Regions from separate parts of the Variovorax sp. LjRoot290 genome, predicted to be linked through region 1. Evidence: predicted binding sites of a transcription regulator. Region 1 holds the regulator's gene; each other region holds the start of a gene.
What was found. The regulator sigma-54, encoded in region 1, starts transcription at its own class of promoters, with help from an activator protein. The targets are predictions, from matches to a motif close to TGGCANGNAANCTGCTTT.
Positions count from the first base shown of each region.

Region 2: a site for sigma-54 is predicted at 2,742-2,759, ahead of ACSQ9A_RS01610 (TorF family putative porin). Genes of this name have one in related genera too.
Region 3: a site for sigma-54 is predicted at 1,905-1,922, ahead of ACSQ9A_RS02605 (isopenicillin N synthase family dioxygenase). Genes of this name have one in related genera too.

Region 1 covers NZ_CAXURW020000001.1:5,327,364-5,331,354, forward strand. Annotated here, with positions in the region: gene ACSQ9A_RS26320 (phospholipase D family protein) at 1-1,352, opposite strand, end outside; gene ACSQ9A_RS26325 (RNA polymerase factor sigma-54) at 1,355-2,935, opposite strand; gene lptB (LPS export ABC transporter ATP-binding protein) at 2,950-3,726, opposite strand; gene lptA (lipopolysaccharide transport periplasmic protein LptA) at 3,723-3,991, opposite strand, start outside.
Region 2 covers NZ_CAXURW020000001.1:308,251-312,241, forward strand. Annotated here, with positions in the region: gene ACSQ9A_RS01590 (fumarylacetoacetate hydrolase family protein) at 1-439, shown strand, start outside; gene ACSQ9A_RS01595 (RES family NAD+ phosphorylase) at 755-1,333, opposite strand; gene ACSQ9A_RS01600 (hypothetical protein) at 1,407-2,030, opposite strand; partial or broken gene ACSQ9A_RS01605 (YifB family Mg chelatase-like AAA ATPase) at 2,510-2,647, opposite strand; gene ACSQ9A_RS01610 (TorF family putative porin) at 2,807-3,613, shown strand; gene glnK (P-II family nitrogen regulator) at 3,658-3,991, shown strand, end outside.
Region 3 covers NZ_CAXURW020000001.1:494,261-498,251, forward strand. Annotated here, with positions in the region: gene ACSQ9A_RS02595 (BMP family ABC transporter substrate-binding protein) at 1-465, opposite strand, end outside; gene ACSQ9A_RS02600 (VOC family protein) at 455-862, opposite strand; gene ACSQ9A_RS02605 (isopenicillin N synthase family dioxygenase) at 865-1,866, opposite strand; gene rutR (HTH-type transcriptional regulator RutR) at 2,103-2,828, shown strand; gene rutF (NADH-dependent FMN reductase RutF) at 2,842-3,336, opposite strand; gene ACSQ9A_RS02620 (malonic semialdehyde reductase) at 3,353-3,943, opposite strand; gene rutD (pyrimidine utilization protein D) at 3,940-3,991, opposite strand, start outside.

The DNA of each region.
Region 1 (3,991 bases):
GAGCGCGGGTCGAAATTCATCGAGCCGACGAAGAGCGTGCGCCCGTCGATCACGGCCGACTTGGCGTGCAGGCGTCCGATCTGCGTGCCGAACAGGCCCAGGCGCACGCTGCGCCGCGTGCGCACCGAGCTCAGCTCGTGGATCTCGGCGCCGAGCCGCAGCATGTCGGCCCGGTAGCGGCGGTAGCCGGTGTGGACCACGGGCTCGTCGGTGGCGGCCAGCGAGTTGGTGACCACGCTGATCTTCATGCCGCGCCGGCGGATCTCGCGCAGCACCTCCAGCCCCTCCTTGCCGGGGATCAGGTAGGGCGACACCAGCGTCACGTCGGAACGCCCGCGCCGCATCTGCTCGACCACGTTGTAGCGCACGCTGTCGACGTCGAGCAGCGGCACGCCGCCGTAAGTGACCTGTTTGCCGATCACGCGCTCGGGCGAATCGGCATACGCCTCGGCGGTGGTCCAGATGAGGTCGAGCTTGCCGGCGTTGAGGTTCTCGACGATCGGGCTGTAGCCCAGCAGGTCGTTGGGCGCCGGCGGACGTGGTGCCGGGGTGGTGGCCGGGGCAGTCAGCTCCTCGAAGCGCCGCTGTCGTTCCTCCCGCGCGAGCGTGGGCGCGACCACGGTTTCGATCGGCCGTACGTGCTCGCTGTTCCAGTACAGGTCGAACAGGCTGGAAAGGCGCGGGATCAGGGCGCCGGCGACGAAGGTGTCGAGGTCGATGAAGTTCGCGCCGGCCGTCTGCGTGAAGTACGGGTTGCCGATGTTGCGCCCGCCGGCTACCGCCATCGCGCCGTCGGCGATGAAGAGCTTGTTGTGCATGCGCCGGTTGACGCGGCTGAAGTCGAAAAGCGAGGCCGAGAAGCGCCTGAGCATGCTGCCGCGCCCGGCCGGAAACGGGTTGAAGAGCCGCAGCTCGAGGTTGGGCGTGGCGGCCAGCGCGAGCAGCAGCTCGTCCTCGCCCGCAGTGTAGAGATCGTCCATCAGGAGCCGCACGCGCACGCCGCGCTGGGCCGCGTCGCGCAGCGTGCGCAGCAGGTAGCGGCCGGTCTCGTCGTTGTCGATCTGGTAGTACTGGACGTCGAGCGTGCGCTCGGCGCGGCGCGCGAGCTCGAGCCGCGTGTTGAGCGCGAAGTCGCCGCTGGGCATGAGCCGGAAGCCGCTGAGGTCCGCATCCGGCTGCGAGGCCTTGGCGATGCGGCCCAGCACGGTGCCGGTGGACAAGGGCATCGCCTTGGACGGCGTGCGCTCGAATTCGGCCGGCAGCATCGCGCAGCCGCTGGCGAGAAGAAGCACCGCCATCAAGGCCAGGCCGAGGCGAATCCAGCTTGGTAGCGGACTCGGACGGCGACTCATCGCTAGAGTGCCTTGCGCAGGTTCGCAGGCGCGATGCGCAGCGCCTCGCGGTACTTGGCCACCGTGCGGCGCGCGCACTCGATGCCCTGCTCCTTGAGCATCTCGGACACCTGGCTGTCGGACAGCGGCTTCCTCACGTCCTCGGCGCTCACGAACTGCTTGATCAGCGCGCGCACCGCGGTGCTGGAGGCGTTGCCGCCGGTTTCGGTGCCGAGCGCCGAGCCGAAGAAGTACTTGAGCTCGACGGTGCCGTAGGGCGTGGCCATGTACTTGGCGGTGGTCACGCGGCTGATGGTGGATTCGTGCAGGCCCAGCTCGTCGGCGATCTCGCGCAGCACCAGCGGCCGCATCGCGAGCTCGCCGTGCACGAAGTAGCTCTTCTGCCGCTCGACGATCGCGTTGGAGACCCTGAGGATGGTGTCGAAGCGTTGCTGGATGTTCTTGATGAACCAGCGCGCTTCCTGCAGCCGCTGCGACAGCGCCTGGCTGCCCTCGCCCTTGTGCTGCTTGAGCGCGCCGGCATAGATGTCGTGCACGCGCAGCCGCGGCATGACCTCGGGATTGAGCATGACGCGGAACTTCGCGTTGGTGCCGTGGCCGATGCGCGTGACGATCACGTCGGGCACGACGATGTTGCGCTCGACGTCGACGAAGCGGCGCCCCGGCTTGGGCTCGAGCCTGGCGATCAGCTGCAGTGCGGCGCGCACCTCGTCTTCGTTGCTGCGCGTGAGCGTGGCCAGGCGCTTGAAGTCGCGCCGCGCGAGCAGCTCCATCGGCTGCTTGCAGATCGCGATGGCGGTCTTGCGCACCTGGGCCTCCTCCTCGCTCTCCTTGGCGCTCGCCAGCTGGCGCAGCTGGATGGTCAGGCATTCGCCGAGGCTGCGGGCGCCGACGCCGGCCGGCTCCAAACTCTGCAGCAGGCCCAGCGCGACCTGGAAGTGATGCACCAGTTCGTCGAACTGGTCGTTGTCGTCGCCCGCGAGGCCCGAGGCCAGCGCCGGCAGCGAATCCTCGAGGTAGCCGTCGTCGTTGAGCGATTCGATCAGGAAGCGCAGCGCGGCGCAGTCGTTCTCGTTCAGGCGCAGCGACAGCGCCTGCCGGTGCAAGAAGGACTGCAGCGATTCCTGGCTGCGCGCGAGCTCGGTCGCATCGGTGCGCTCGTCGTCGCCGAGGTTGTTGGCGCGCGCGGGCGCATCGCCGCCCCACTCGCTGTCGTCGGGCGCGAGGTCGACCGTACCGTCGCCCTCCCAGTCGGGTTCGCTGTCGGCGGGCGCAGCCGCTTCGGCATCGCCGTTGGCGGCGACCGCCACCTCGGCCGGCGCCGCGGCCGAGCCGGGGACGAAGTCAGCCTCGCCCTCGGCCTGGCGGTCTTCGTCGCGCACCGGCGCATCGGCCGCCTCGAGACCGAACTCCTCGCGCGGCGCCTCTTCGGCCGTGCGTTCGAGGAACGGGTTCTCGTCGAGCATCTGCTCCACTTCCTGGCTCAATTCGAGCGTGGAGAGCTGCAGCAGCCGGATCGACTGCTGCAGCTGCGGCGTGAGCGCCAGGTGCTGGGAAACGCGCAGCGAGAGCCCTTGCTTCATCGAAGTACGGTCCCCTACATCCGGAAATGCTCGCCCAGGTACACGCGTCGTACCTCGGCGTTGTCGACGATCTCCGAAGGCGTGCCTTGTGCCAGCACATGCCCGTCGCTGATGATGAAGGCGTGATCGCAGATGCCCAGCGTCTCGCGCACGTTGTGGTCGGTGATGAGCACGCCGATGCCGCGTTCCTTCAGGAAACTGATGATCCGCTGGATCTCGATCACCGCGATCGGGTCGATGCCGGCGAAGGGCTCGTCCAGCAGGATGAAGCGCGGCTGCGTGGCCAGCGCCCGCGCGATCTCGACGCGGCGGCGCTCGCCACCCGACAGCGCCAGCGCCGGCGAATCGCGCAGATGGTCGACGCGCAGGTCGTGCAGCAGTTCGCCGAGGCGCTCCTCAATGCGCTGCTTCGACAGCGGCACCGGCCGGCCCGCGTCGTCGGGTTCGCGCTGCAGCTCGAGCACGGCGCGCACGTTCTCCTCGACCGTGAGCTTGCGGAAGATCGACGCTTCCTGCGGCAGGTAGCTCAAGCCCATGCGGGCGCGGCGGTGGATCGGCATGTGCGCGATCGGTTCGCCGTCGATGCTGATCTCGCCCGCATCCGCCCGAACCAGCCCGACGATCATGTAGAAGGAGGTGGTCTTGCCCGCGCCGTTGGGCCCCAGCAGGCCGACCACCTCGCCCTTTTGCACGCCGAGCGAGACGTCCTTGACGACCTTGCGGCTGCCGTAGCTCTTCTGCAGGCCGCGCGCCTCGAGGCGGCTGCCCAGGACTTCGTTGCCGCCGCTCACTTGCGCTGCTCTCCGCCGAGCGTGGTGGTCGAGCGCAGGCCCGTTCCGGACGCCGGCGCGGAGGCGGCCGGCGCCGCCGGCCTGGCGGACCCGGCAGCGGGCGCCGAGGCGGCCGCCTTGGGCGTGAGGATGGCCTTGACGCGGCCGCCGGGCTGGGTCGCCACGCCCGCATTGGGCGGCAGCGGCGAGCCGTTGACGGTGAAGGTGTCGTTGCTCTGGTCGTAGACGATCAAGGGTCCGCTGCTTTCGTCGTTGGGTGTCGCGC
Region 2 (3,991 bases), 5.0 Mb from region 1:
CGGCAAGGCCAAGGACAACAACGCTTCGTGCGCGATCGGCCCCTTCATCCGCCTCTTCGATGCCCACTTCGGCATCGACGAGGTGCGCCGCATCACGGTGGCGCTGCGCGTCGCGGGCCCTGAAGGCTTCGTGCTCGAAGGCGAAAGCTCGCTCTCGCTGATCAGCCGCGATCCGCTGGACATCGTGTCGCAGGCGATCGGCCCGCACCATGCCTACCCCGACGGTCTGGTGCTCTTCCTCGGAACCATGTTCGCACCCACGCAGGACCGCCACGGTCCGGGCCAGGGCTTCACCCATGTGGTCGGCGATCGCGTGACCATCTCGGCGCCCGAACTCGGCGCGCTGGAGAACCGCGTCGTGCATTCGGACCAGGCCGCGCGCTGGTCCTTCGGCATCGGTGCGCTGATGCGCAACCTGGCGGGGCGCGGGCTGCTCTGAACAGTGCTGCAGTGATCGGGGCCACCTGCCAGTCTGCAACGGGCACCGAAACGAGGGTGTACGCCGTGACGTACCAGCTAAAGAAGGTGAATTTCAATGGTGCAAGCGTTGTAGGGCCAGCCCAAATGAAGAAGCTGCATTGAATCGAGTGGGCTCGCGTACGCGAGCCCCTGGGGCATTTGGCTGAAGGCGCGCCTCAGGCGTGTGGCTGGCCAATCGGGCAGGGCGGCCGGCCGCGGCGTGGATTGTTTCCGTCGATGGGTTCGAACGCGGTGATGGGTGTTCCGACGTGCCTGGCGCGCCTGGCAGGCCTCGTCAGATGGAGGGGTAGGCCCCGGCACCCATCTCATCCAGCAGTTCGATGACAAGGTCCTCGTGCGCCTGCAGCGGCTGTGAACTGCCATCGTCGACGACGTCCGACGGGTTCATCCGATCGCCGAAGAGCATGATCACCTCGCACTGGTTGTCCCGCTTGGACATCCACCGCAATCCTTGGGCGTCCGGCATGTTCTGCCAAATCCATAGCGCCCATTCCTGGGTCCTGGGGTAGTCGTCCTTCTCGCCCTCGAAGAGGTCGATCGGCTTCAGGCCGGCGGCCTGGAGACCCATGGTCGTCATGTTGACCAGCCGGACCGCCGGCGCACGAATGCGGCTCAGGTGAAGGTTGGCGCGGTAGTCGCGCTCAAGGTCATGCAGGTAGCCAGCCGACGGGGAGGGGACGTCGTGCAGGACGATCTCCGCAATGGCTCCGCGCTCACTCTTGGCCGCATAGATCGTCGGAATCGGCTTTTTCGAGACCGGATTGAAAAGGGGGCTGAATCGAGCGTTGCCGGGCCCCGATGCGTTGAAGGCGGCCGGCGCGTACTTCCCCGTGGTTGCGTCGTACGGATGCACGCGATACCAGACTCCAGCCTTATGCGGCAGGGTGCGGAACGAATTTGGCGGAGGAGGCAGGAGAGGTGCTGGGCTAGCCATGCACCGCACCCACCTTGTGGTCTTCCGCGGCGGCCACGACGGCATCCGGGGCGCTCGCAATCACCTCGCGCGGACGCTTTCCGCCCAGGGACGAATTGGTGGACTCGAACCATGCCGCAACCCGGAAGGGCGAATAGTCGTCCAGGACCGCCAGGATCTTCTTGACCGCCGGCAAGGGCTGCCAGGTCGCATCGAAAATGTAGGCTGGGTAGATTTTCTTGCCGCGGTGCTCGATGCCGAAAATGCGCCCGCTCTGCTGCCAGCGGCTCACGGCCGCGTGCGGGTTTGCTGCCTTCGCGTCAAGCCGCTGTCCAATTTCGGCGGCCGAGCTCCACTCGGTGCCCTGCAGGACGGCGTCGATGGCGCGCTTCTCGAGATCGATGCGGGTGGCCGCCGGGCGCCTGGGCTCAACCTCATCCACCAAATCCTGGATCGATTGACGCTCCAGCTCGTTGATCGCCTCGCGCACATGGAGGGTCAGCTTCTTGTCCCCGGGCCCGGTGAGGGTCCGGGAAAGCTCGCTGATGATGAGGCGGCTTGCTTCACGCATGCTGTCGATGCGCGCCACGAGCGCCTGGACGGCATCATGCGGTTCTTTGGCGGAGGTTTGGTTCATGACAGTTCCGTGAGATTCGTGAGTCGATTTTACTCCTCACGTTTCTCGCGCGCAAGAAGCCCTGCCTCCGGGCCGATGGCTCCCGTCGCTCCTGGTGAGCGCGCCCAGCCAGTTTTTTCCCAAATTGTGTTGAGCATCGCCGGCACCCGGAAGCCTCAATCGCGTAGAAAATGGCCCGATGCTGCACAACGTGAATCACGGGAGCACTACCGAAAGAACAGGCGGCTTTCGCAGAGCGCTTCCTGTCCTCGGGACTACTTCGCTACTTGCGGTGGCCATCGATGTACCTGTCGCAGGCGCACGTGGAAGTGCAACGACGGCGTCACGTACTGGCGCTGAAGATTGAGCCGGGGCTCCGCCGGCTCCGGTCAGTCCTGCATCGTCGCCTTTGATTCAAGACGCTTTCGGTGCCCCGTCACGCCGGACCTTCTAGGGGGCGGCGAAACGAAGCACCCGACAGACTTTATTGCCTCCGATCGGCGCGCTTCCTTCACTTCCACATCGGCCAGGCCGACCAGCGTAAAGCTGGGCAGCCCGTTGGCCAGATGCACCTCGACCGTGACACTGGCGGCTTCCAGGCCCAGCAAGGCATGACCTTGCACCAAAGACAAGCTCATTCTTCTCCATTTCCCCAAGATGGTGCGCCCATCTTTTGCTCATTGTTGCAATGTGCACCTGTCCCAGGCCCTTCTCAGTGCGGAACGGTCGGTTTGGCACGCTCCCTGCTTTGAGATGGCTTCCATTCCATTCCAAAACCTCCGAGGAGTCTCTCGATGATGCACCGTAAAACCGCCTCTGCCCTGGCCGTTGTCTCGCTGGCTGCCATGCCCCTGATCGCGAGCGCCCAGCTCACAGGCAACGTTGCGCTCACCAGCAACTACAAGTTCCGCGGTCAGGATCAGGACGTGCTCGGTAGCAACGGCTTCGCCAAGACCAAGGGCTTCAAGCCCGCCATCCAGGGCGGCTTCGACTACGCCTTCGGCGAGAGCGGCTTCTACGTCGGCAACTGGAACTCCAGCGTCAACTGGCTCGCCGGCAACGACATCGAGAGCGACATCTATGGCGGCTACAAGTTCAAGGCCGGCGTGTTCGACCTCGACTTCGGCGCGCTCGCCTACGTCTACCCGGGCAACGCCCGCGGCAACACCACCGAGCTCTACGGCGCGGCCACCTATGCCAACGAGGCCATCGGCGCCTTCACCTTCAAGTACTCCCACACCGTCTCGAAGGACTACTTCAACTACGCCGGCGAGCGCGACGGCTCGGGCCTGAAGGGGCGTAACACCGGCTACTTCAATCTCGCCTACACCAAGGAGATCGTGCCCAAGGTCACGCTGAAGGCCGCGCTGGGCTACACGCACATGAGCAGCGACATCCGCAGCCTGGGCTACAAGAGCTACGTCGACTACAACGTGGGCGCTTCCTATGACTTCGGCAACGGCCTGTCGCTGGCCGGCTCGGTGCAGGGCGCCAACAAGAAGAGCTCGTACCTGCTGGTGTCCGGCCCCGACCTGGGCTTCGGCGCACCCACCTGGTCGCCCAACAAGGCGCGCTTCATCGTCACGCTGACCAAGACGCTCTGATCCATACAGCCGCGCAGACCTGTTCCATCCAAAGGAGAAACATCATGAAGCTGGTCACAGCCATCATCAAACCGTTCAAGCTCGACGAGGTGCGCGAAGCGCTCTCGGCGATCGGTGTGCAAGGGATCACCGTGACGGAGGTCAAGGGCTTCGGCCGCCAGAAGGGCCACACCGAGCTCTACCGCGGCGCGGAGTACGTGGTCGATTTCCTGCCGAAGGTCAAGATCGAGGCCGCCGTGGCCGACGAGCTCGTCGAGCGCGTGATCGAAGCCGTCGAAAGCGCCGCACGCACCGGCAAGATCGGCGACGGCAAGATTTTTGTCTACAACCTGGAGCAGGTCGTTCGCATTCGTACCGGAGAAACAGGCCGCGAAGCTC
Region 3 (3,991 bases), 4.8 Mb from region 1:
CTTCGAGGCTGCGCCTGCAGCCATGCCGCAGAGGTACTGGCTCTCGTAGGTGCGGCCGTAGAAGGATTCGAGGTTGGCGCCGTTGCTGGTGCCCGAGCCGTTGAGGAAGGCCACCTCGGGGTACTTGGCCGCGAGCTCCTTGAAGCTGTCGGAATAGCCGAAGGCGGTGCCGATGATGATGTTGGCGCCGCGCTGGATGAACTTCTCGGCCGCGGGCTTGATGGCGGATGCGTCTTCCGGCACGTTCTCGACGAACTGGATCTTCTCGCCGGTTTCCTTCTCGACCTTGATGCGCGCCTCGTCGAAGGCCTGCGTCCAGCCGCCGTCGTTCTTGGGGCCGAAGTACAGCATCGCGATCTTCGGCTTGCCCTTCAGGGTGAAGCCGTCGGCGGCCACCGCCGGGCCGATCAGCGCGGCGCCCGCGACAAGCGCTGCGACCGCGCAAGGAATCGATTTACGCAACATCACTCGGACCTTTCATCATGAAATTGATACGGAACACATTGCCCTCGGGGTCGAGCAGCACCGACTGGTACCAGTGGTAGTAGGTGACATAGGGCGCCTTGACGAGCGTGGCGCCGGCGGCGACGGCGACCGGCACCATGCGGTCGACTTCCTCTTGCGAATCGACATCGATGTTCAGCAGGAACTTGACCCCGCGCGTGTCGGAGAACTCGGCCAGCTGCAAGAGCTCGTAGGCATCGAAGGCGTTGAAGCCCAGCTTGGCCTTGCCCGCGTCGATGCCGCGGAAGATCGGCGAGCGGATGGCCTCGATCTCGGGGAAGCCGAATACGCGCTGGTAGAAGCCGCTGAGCGCGACGACGTCTTTCGCGAAGACGTTGACGTAGGAAAGATGAGGCATGTTCAGGCTGTCACTTTGGTGCCGCCGAAGGTCGTCTGTTTCAGGAACTTCGACTTCAAGTGGTCGCCGGAAGAGATCGGCGCGTACTTCGGCGCCTCGCCCGGCGCGAGGCAGCTCGGCAGGCACTCGACCATCGCGTCGTAGTTGGGCTGGTGGAAGAACACCAGCGACTGCCGGCGGTTGGTGGCGGCCGCATCCGGCGGCGGGTTGACCACGCGGTGCAGGGTCGAGACCCACAGGTCGTTGGTCCACTGCATCATGAGGTCGGCGATGTTCACCACCAGGCCGCCCTCGACCATCGGCACGTCGACCCATTGGCCGGCCTTGTTGAAGACCTGCAGCCCCTTGTCGTCAGGCAGCACGACGGTGAGGCTGCCGTAGTCGCTGTGCGCGCCGGCGCGCAGCTGGCCGGGCAATGCAGCCTCGGTCTGCGGCGGGTAGCTCAGCACGCGGAACATGCTGATGTGCTTGTCGATCTTGTCGTCGAAGAAGGTCTCGGGAAGTTCCAGCGCGAGCGCGAAGATGCGCATCAGCGAACGCGAGAGATCGCTCATCGCCTCGAAGTATTCGTCGAAGGCCGGCTGGAAGCCCGGCAGATCGGGCCAGACATTGGGCTCGAAGTGCGGGCCGGCCGCAGCGCCCCGGTGGTAGTCGTCGGCCGGCACATTGGAGGGACCGATGGAGAAGGACTCCTTCAGGTCGCCCGGCGCCGCTTCTTCGAGGCTGTACGACAACCCTTCCTCGCCCACCGCGCTGTAGCCGCGCACCGCGTCGTCGCGCGGGCGATCGACCTTGCGCTTGTCGGCCAGCGGCAAGGCGAAGAATTCACGCGAGACCGCGGAGACGCGCGCGATGAGTTCGGGGGCGATGCCGTGGTTGGTGATGACCAGGAAGCCGATGCTGCGGCAGGCCTCGTCGACCTTGCGCGCCACCTCGGCCTTGCCTTCGGGCGTTCCGGAAAAGAAGGGCGCCAGATCGATGATCGGTACGGACAGCAGGGTCATGCTTTCAATCCTTCGGTGTGACGGTGGCGGCGCTTCGACATGCAACGTCCATGCCAGTTGGACCAAATGGACAAATGCGCTTTACTGCATCGGCGTGGTGCGCGGGCAGCGGTGCGGCGCGGCGAATGCGTGCGCCGGGTGTTGCCATGGTGCGTACCATGGGCGGTATGGCTCGTGCATGCGGGCTGCATCGCAGACAACGAGAATCCCGGGTGGAGAAAGAAGCAAAGCAACACATGCCGAAAACTCGCAGCAGCATCAAGCCGCCGTCCGTGCTGGCCGTCGAAGCGCCGCCATCCAAGCGCGTGCATCCGAAGCGCGCGCCCGTGGCGCGCAGCGTCACGTCGGTGAACCGGCGGCTGCGCCAGATCGAGGACAAGCGCGCGGCGATCCTGCGCGCGGCGCTCGGGCTCTTCTCGCGCTTCGGCCTGCACGGCACCAGCGTCGACCAGGTCGCAGCGCGTGCGGATGTCTCGAAAAGCAACCTGCTCTACTACTTCGCCAACAAGGAGGAGCTCTACGTCTCGGTGCTGCGCGAGTTGCTCGCCGTGTGGCTGGAGCCGCTGCGCGGCTTCAGCGCCGAGCAGGACCCGCGGCAGGCGATCGGCGACTACATCCGGCGCAAGCTGGTGATCTCGCGCGACCAGCCCGATGCCTCGCGCCTGTTCTGCCTCGAGATGATCCAGGGCGCGCCGCTCTTGCGCGACGAACTCGATCGCGAGCTGCGCGACCTGGTGACGCGCAAATCCGAAGTGATCCGCGCCTGGGTGGCCGCCGGCAAGCTCGCGCCGGTCGATCCGCATCACCTGATCTTCGCCTTGTGGGCCACCACGCAGCACTACGCCGACTTCGGCGTGCAGGTGCAGGCCATCACGGGTCGTACGCTGGATGACCCGGAGTTCTTCGAAGAGACGGTGGACAACGTGCAGCGCATCGTCTTGAGCGGCATCACCACGCGCTGAGCGCGCCGCGCGCTCAGTGCGGCGCGGCGACGATGTCGTGGTAGCGGCGGTCGAAGTAGATCAGGCCGTGCGCGGTGCCGCCGATCGCGATCGCAACGGCCTCGCAGAACAGCACGTCGTGGGTGCCCACCCGCGTCACCTGCGACACGCGGCAGTCGAAGGACACGGCCGCGTCCTCGAGCACCGGCGCACCGGTGCGCTTGCGGCTCCAGCGGCCCGCGGCGAAGCGCTCGTCCATCGGCGTCTTGCCGCCGAACAGGCCCGACAGCGCCTGCTGCCCCGCGGCCAGCGCGTTCACGCAGAGCACGCCGTTGGCCTGGAAGGCCGGGTAGACCGAGGCCGAGCGATTGAGGCAGACCAGCAGCGTCGGCGGCTCGTCGGTCACGCTGCACACGGCCGATGCGGTGAAGCCGGCGCGGCCGCCGGGGCCGTCGGTGGTGATGACATGCACGGCCGCGCCGAGGCGGGCCATCGCATCGCGGTAGTCGCTCTTGGGCAAGGCGTTCATGGCGGCGGTGCTTTCCTCAGGCGAGCGCGCAGGCTTCTGCGAAGTCCAGGCGCGGCAGGCGGCCGAACAGCTTCGAGGGGTCGCCGTGGCCCAGGTTGATCAGGAAGTTGGTGGTCCAGGGCGTGCCGGTGAAGAAGGCGGCGTCGATCTTCGCCCTGTCGAAGCCGGACAGCGGCCCCGCATCCAGCCCCAGCGCGCGCGCGGCGAGCAGCAGGTAGGCGGCTTGCAGCGTGGCATTGCGAAAGGCGGTTTCGCGGGCGGCCTCGACGCTGCCGGTGAACCAGCTTCTGGCGTCGGCATGCGGGAACAGCGTGGGCAGCTTGTCGTAGAAGGCGCTGTCCCAGGCCGCGATCACGGTGACCGGCGCGCTCATCGTCTTCGCCAGATTGCCCTTCGACAAGGCCGGCGCCAGGCGCGCCTTGCCCTCGGGCGTGCGCACGAAGACGAAGCGGCCCGGTGAACAGTTGGCCGAGGTCGGCCCGGTGCGCGCCAGCGCGTAGACCTGTTCGAGCAAGGCATCGGAGACCGGCTCGGGGCGCCAGCCGTTGTGCGAACGGGCCTCGGTGAAAAGAAGTGCCAGGGCGGCGTCGTCCAGGGAGGGTTTCATGCGGGGACTCCAGGTGCGCCCACGCGCGCCAGGAAGGCGAGCAGGCTG